Bernardetia sp. MNP-M8: one gene and its partner. The main gene of each other region encodes a partner of the protein of the gene in region 2 in a complex. Links are inferred from orthologs where the notes say so. Each region holds a gene or a part of one and is shown on either strand. Other genes may lie near its edges.

The links.
Region 1: the proteins of mrdA (region 2) and rodA are in contact, whole or in part, in a crystal structure (PDB 6PL5), measured with the Thermus thermophilus proteins. The link is inferred for Bernardetia sp. MNP-M8 from one-to-one orthologs. Residues at the interface, in WP_223903432.1 of Thermus thermophilus: Arg4, Ile5, His6, Leu8, Ala9, Phe12, Ala15, Leu16, Leu19, Gly20, Arg22, Ala23, Trp24, Leu26, Gln27, Val28, Tyr31, Tyr34, Leu36, Leu43, Thr45, Asp47, Lys156, Gln157, Gly158, Ser160, Val184, Leu201, Glu202; in WP_223903423.1 of Thermus thermophilus: Phe161, Val165, Phe168, Val169, Leu172, Pro198, Tyr199, Glu202, Tyr211, Arg212, Asp213, Gln220, Val221, Gln223, Ser224, Ile226, Ala227, Ile228, Gly229, Ser230, Gly266, Phe267, Val270, Leu274, Tyr277, Gly278, Leu281, Phe285, Leu289, Arg297.

Annotation. Positions count from the first base shown.
Region 1 is NZ_CP147012.1:3,939,761-3,943,013, reverse strand. What follows is about bases 6-2,925. They hold rodA (rod shape-determining protein RodA), read right to left. Parts: upstream 2,272-2,925; coding sequence 739-2,271; downstream 6-738. Other genes in these bases: V9L04_RS16040 (DUF1415 domain-containing protein), read right to left, coding at 2,341-2,925; V9L04_RS16050 (glycosyltransferase family 2 protein), read right to left, coding at 6-536. Outside these bases: more of V9L04_RS16050, read right to left, coding at 1-5; more of V9L04_RS16040, read right to left, coding at 2,926-2,934; V9L04_RS16035 (hypothetical protein), read right to left, coding at 2,964-3,253. UniProt on the Escherichia coli protein: Peptidoglycan polymerase that is essential for cell wall elongation. Also required for the maintenance of the rod cell shape. Functions probably in conjunction with the penicillin-binding protein 2 (mrdA).
Region 2 is NZ_CP147012.1:243,746-247,047, forward strand. The notes cover bases 61-3,029. They hold mrdA (penicillin-binding protein 2), read right to left. Parts: upstream 2,563-3,029; coding sequence 559-2,562; downstream 61-558. Other genes in these bases: V9L04_RS01030 (hypothetical protein), read right to left, coding at 61-508; V9L04_RS01040 (Crp/Fnr family transcriptional regulator), read right to left, coding at 2,885-3,029. In the rest of the region: more of V9L04_RS01030, read right to left, coding at 1-60; more of V9L04_RS01040, read right to left, coding at 3,030-3,302. UniProt on the Escherichia coli protein: Catalyzes cross-linking of the peptidoglycan cell wall. Responsible for the determination of the rod shape of the cell. Is probably required for lateral peptidoglycan synthesis and maintenance of the correct diameter during lateral and centripetal growth.

The DNA of each region.
Region 1 (3,253 bases), 3.7 Mb from region 2 along the record:
AATCTAAAATCAAGGTCGTACAAAGGTGCAATTTCTCTACGAACGAGCATTGCTTGATGACAAATTACCATTCCTTCTAAGAAATTTTTGTATCCTTTTTTTGCTAATTGTTTTTCTGTGGGAGCAATTTTATGATAATCTGTGAAGGTATTATCTAAATGTTTAATCTTTACTTTTCCATAAATGAAGTCTATTTTTTGAAAGTCTGTTTCCTTATTCAAAACATCATTTATCGCATTTTCTAAAGTTTGAGGAGTTGGAATTGTATCTCCTGCGTGTAGAAACCACACAAAATCTCCTGTGCTAAGTTTCAGACCTTTATTCATTGCATCATAAAGGCTTTTGTCTTTTTCGCTAATCCAAGTGGTAATAAATTCTTGATTTTCTTCAATAATTTCTTTTGTTCCGTCCGTAGAGTTTCCATCAACAACTACGTATTCTATGTTTTTGTACGTTTGATTTTTGACAGATTCAAGCGTTCGAAGGAAAAGTTCTTTTGCATTTCGGACGACGGTAATTATAGATATTTTTAACAATGGTAAATTATAAATGGTAAATTATAAATGAAATACGGAATACATTTTAAACACAGAGTTCGCAGAGAACACAGAGGAATAAAAATACATTTTGAACCACAGAGAAATAAAGAGAAAAGACAAGAGACTGAAAATACCTTCTTACAATCAATCTGAAAAATAGTATTTGAAATTAACTGATGACTGATGACTGATAACTGATTTAATCAATTTTGACTTCAATTTTACGGTGCATATCTAGTTTTACCAAAATAAAGAGTAATAGCGTAAAACCCCATAGCGACGAACCTCCATAACTAAAGAATGGCAAAGGAATACCAATTACAGGAAAAAGTCCGATTGTCATTCCGATATTTACTACAAAGTGATAAAACAAAATTGAAACTACACCATACGCATACACCCTAGAAAACTTTGATTTTTGCCGTTCTGCAACGTGAATAAGTCTGAAAAATAGCAAAACAAACAACACTAAAACACCAAAACTTCCTACCCAGCCTTGTTCTTCTCCGATGGTACAATAAATAAAATCGGTACTTTGGTCAGGTACATAATTAAGTTTTGTGTGTGTGCCTTCTAAAAATCCTTTTCCTGTTAGTCCTCCTGAACTGATGGCACTTTTTGAGTTATAGACTTGCCAGCCAAAATCTTGTTTTCCTTGTGTTGGATCGACTAAAACTTCTAATCTTTTGCGCTGATATTCTTTCAAAACATCTTTTACAAAAAAGTCTAGTCCTCCTACAATTGCTACAGCAGCAATTACGATAAATCCCACAAGCCAAATCGGTTTGTATTTTTTGTCTATTGTAATTGAAAAAATTCCTTTAATAAATAACCAAACAGCAAAAACACCACTTAGCCACATCAAATTTTGTTTGAAAGATTCAGATTTGATAAGAGCAATATCTTCTGACTGATACTCTTGAACAGGAAGCCACCAAGGAATAGTTAAAAGAATAACATTCAAGCCGATTTCTATTGCAAAAACAAACCATTTTGGACGGTCTTCTGCTCGCCTTCTAAAAAAATCTATGAGCTGAATACAGAGTAAAACTGTTCCTCCAATGACAATAATTCGCTGCATCAATCCCCACAAATCGGAGAGCATAACAAGTGTAGCCACCAGAAGTAAAATAGCAGAAAGACCAGCCACCATAATAAAAGAAGGCAACCCTTCACGATAAAAAACGATGAAAAAACTAGCAAAAACCATTGCAGAACCTGTATCTCCTTGCAAAATTGTAAGAACGGCAGGAATGCCAATAATGACCATCAAAACACCAATATATTTCCATTTTTCGGCACTCACCCGTTTATTTCCTAAGAAAAAGGCTATCATCAGAGCTGTTCCTACTTTGGCGAGTTCGGCAGGTTGAAAGCGAATTCCTCCAAAATCAAACCACGACTTTGACCCTGCTACTTCTCTTCCAAAAAGTAAAACTCCGACCAGTAAAGCCATTGTTCCAATATAAAAAAAGGGGGAAACAGAAGCGAAAAGCCGAACATCTAAAAGCATCAAAACCAAAGCCAACATTGTTGCTAGTCCAATCCAAACGATTTGTTTTCCTGCATTGGTCTTAAATAAAAATTGAGTAATGGTATAGGTTTTTTCAGCGTCGTAAATGGCTGCATAAATACTAATCCAACCCCAAGTTAGAAGTCCAAAAAACAATAAAATTGTCATCCAGTCTAACTGAGAGAAAGGCGAACGAGAAGAGGAAGAAGAACCGTACATTTTTAGTGATTAATGATTAACTATTAGTGATAAGTTGAATGTTTATTTACACCCTAAGGATTTCGAAAACTATGAAGAAAAAAATTTTAACCATTCAAAGTCAGTATCTTTCATTTTTTCTAATTTTTCTATATTTTTTTGAGGTATAGCTTCTACTTGATTATAATTTATAATTGCATTTTCTACACTTTCTTCTCTCAAAATATGTAAAATTGGGTAAGGACTGCGATTAGTAAAATGACTTTTTGAATTTATATCTTCCCCTGCAAAAATATAATTGGGATGAAAAGCTACAAGTTGAAATTTTTCTTCTAAGTTATTTTGCTCCAAATATAAATCCAATACAGCAACAAAGTCTAGAAAGTCGTTGAACAGCGTATTTTCTTCGTTATTTATCTTTTCAAAAAGGTTAAAAAAAATATTTGGAAAAACTAAAAGTGTTGTGTCTATGTAATTTTGACTTTGTTCATTATCATTATCTTGTAAAAGTTCAATTTCAGAAACAGCTTTCTGTATGCATTTTTCAAAACTATCACTTTCTTCTATCTCAAAACGAATTTCCTTTTTTGCATAAACAGAATGAGCAAAAGGGCAAAGATTTAATTTCAAAATCCATTCTTCAAACCACTTTTTGGTGTTTTTTTGTATGTCTATTTTATTCATATCATTTTTTTCACACTCTGAAGAGTATGCTACATTTTATTTTTCAAGAAATCTATCAATTTATACTTATCTAATGAAAGTGCAATTCCCTCATCAATACAACTTTCATAGAGAGCAACTATTTTACTATTCAAATTTTCTCCATTCTCTTCAAAATTTAAGGAATATTGATATAATAAATCTGCTAAAATATGGAGTTGATTTGGATTAAATTCATATTCGTCTCTCAAGACTTGTAAAAAAACCTCAGCTTTCATTTCTAAAACCATAGCAATAGTGAGATTTGATTCTTCGTTTAAAACTTTATCAAACTCGGCTG
Region 2 (3,302 bases):
ACCCTCCAGGTAAAAATCTAAAAGTAATGCTTCCTACAAAGAAAAATAAAGTCGCTAAAAAGAGTATTTTAGATATAGAAGTTTGAGAAGAAACTTTAATAATATATTTGGGAACTTTATATGTTGAAAATAACAGTAGTCCATGCACATAAGCAGCATGTCCTAAACAATATAAAATTTGACAATATGCAATAGTAGAAATATAAACATAGGATTCTTCTGCTTTTACTTTATCTAAATAAAAATAACCCATTGCATCTAAATAAAAGAATACAGAGGTTACAGCCATATAGCCTGAAAAAATGAGATGTACCAAAAAGAAAGGACGAAATACTTGATCTAAGATAGGACGGTCAGTTGGAAGTTCTTTAACTACTCCTGTAAAAGTAATCAGATATATCCAAAAAGAACCTCCCCAAGCTGTCCAATAAGCTAATGAATGATTTGTAGAATGAATTAAAAAAGCAAAAAAAACAGGTAAATAAAGTAGTAAATAACGTGGATTCATTTTATTTCAATACGGTTATCTTATAAAAAAAAAGAAAATTCTTTCAGATTCTATTCTTCATCTTCTCTTTTTGCTTCTGCTAATACAATATTAGATTTTTCTGTATTTTCTTTAGCAGTATTATTCTTTTGTGTAATGAGTATGGCTTGTTTTTCCTCCTTCTTTTTTTGCATTTTTTGTCTTTTTCTTTCTTCTTCTTTCTCTAATCGTATTTTTTCTTGTTCTATTAGATTTAGTTCTACAACTCTCTGTTCTTTATACTTTACATTTGCATCAGAAATGGTATCGTTGATATATTTTTCTATCATCAAACTTGCTATTGGAGCTGCCCATGTTCCTCCAAAACCTGCATTTTCTACTATAACAGCTATCGCAATTTTGGGATTATCTTTTGGTGCAAAGGCTATAAAAATAGAATGGTCTTCTCCGTGTGGATTCTGAACTGTTCCTGTTTTTCCACAAACAATAATATCATCTATTCTTGCTCTACGTGCTGTTCCTGCACGAACTACATCAGCCATAGCATCAACAACATAAGGAAAATATTTTTCATCTACTGTCGTTTTTTGCTTTGTTCTGTATTTTATATCTACCAAAGTAGTATCATTTATTGCTCTAACAACATGAGGAATGTAATAATGTCCTCTATTAGCTAGAATAGCTGCAAAATTAGCCAGTTGTAATGGAACAGCACTCATCTCTCCCTGTCCAATACTGAGGGAATATATATTTCCTAACTTCCAACCATACCCACGACGTTCAGCAATTTTATCATAATAGGCTGTTGAGGGAATAAGTCCTCTGCTTTCATAAGGTAAATCTATACCTAACTGTCTACCAAAACCAAACGATAAAGCATGGTCATGCCAACTATCCAAACCAACACGAGTATCCTCTTTATCATTTTCTGAACGATGCTGACGAATGATTCGGATAAAAGATTTATAATAAAATGGATTACAAGAGTGCTGAATAGAACCATGTATATTCAATGGCGAAGGATGATTATGACAGTTTACCAATTCTTTCGAACAGCTAAATGAAGTATGAACTGTATCTAAAACACCATCTTGCAAACCAATCAGAGCCTGTACAATCTTAAATGTAGAACCAGGGGGATAGGCTGCTTGTAAAGCACGATTATAAAGTGGTTTTGTTGGATCTTGAGAAAGCATTAAATAATTTTTGGCTACTTCTGTTCCTTCTCCTGTTAATAAATTTGGATCAAAAGTAGGTGCAGAAACCATCGATAATACTTCACCCGTTTTTGGGTCAAGGGCGACAATACTACCAATTTTGTTTTGCATCAAATACTCTCCATACGTTTGAAGTTCGGCATCTATTGTAGTTTGAAGAGTCATTCCTGCTTCTGGAAGTGTGTCATATTGTCCATCTTTGAAAGCTCCTCTAGCAATTCCCAAACGGTCATACATAACCTGCTGTACGCCTCTTTTTCCTCTTAATTCTTTTTCATAGCTTCTCTCTATTCCACTAATACCAAGCATATCTCCACGTCGGTAATAGTCTGCTGTGTCTTTAGAAAGCATTCTTTGGTCGATTTCACGCACATATCCCAAACCACCAGAGAAAGAAGAGTATGGATATTTACGAATCGTTCTTACATTTGGATAAATACCTTCATAATCAGAGAGTTCATCCTGAATTTTGGCATAATTCTCTACTGACATCTGTTTTATAAATAGATAAGGCTTATAACGCTGCAAGCCATGCTTTGCTTTCTGTAACTTATCTCTAAATTCTTCTAAGGAAATACGCAAAAGCTCACACAAACGAGTGGTATCATTAGGTTCTAATTTAAACTCTTTTGCTATAATTTCTATATCAAAAACAGGATTATTTTCAACCAATAATTTTCCATTTCTATCATAAACAAGACCACGAGGAGGGTATAAAATATTTGTTCGTGTAGAAGTATTTTGAGCTTGCTGTTGAAAATCATCGGAAATGACTTGCAACCAAAGTAGTTGGAAACCATAAATTAACAAAACTACTAAAATAGCTACTTGAATGATATATCTTCGAAGGTCGTTCAAATCTGAATATTTTTAATAGTTATTGGTGGATAAACACCAACAACGGCAGAGATTGGTTTTTGGAAGTTTTTTTGTTTTGTATCAAAAATAAAATGAGTTTTTCTTTCATTTTGATACACTTTTCTATAAGTACCACAAAGTTAAGCACTTTATTCCACTTATTTAGAATAATTACTATTATAAATAATCTAAAAATGATACCAGTCTTTATTTTTTTATCGAAGGAAAAACAGCTTATATAGAATAAATCCTATTGTTGATTTAAAAAATCATAATTCAACCAAATTAACAATTAACTCTTCACTTTATTCTTACTTTCCACCTATTTATCAATCTCTTTCAAAATTCTATTAAAGCTGCGAAGTGTAATTCCTAAGTAATTAGCAATGTCTTGTTTTGAAATAATTTTCATTAGTTGGGGAAACTGTTTTTTTAATCTCAATAAATTTGATTTAATAGAATGAGACTGATTGTGAGAATGCCTTAGAGCTTTGTACTTAATTTTATTAGCCATGGCTTTTACAATCAGGGCATTGAATTCTTTATCATTTTGCAAAAGTTCTGAAAAATGAATCTTAGAGATTTTATATACCACCATATCTGAAATAGATTCTATGGCACAAAAACTCAGACTTTCATTGATTATTTCTATTTCTCCGAAAAGCTCACCTTCTCCAAAAAACTCTTGTATAAAATCATTTCCTGTGTCTTCTGTAAGATAACACTTTGCAATTCCTGTT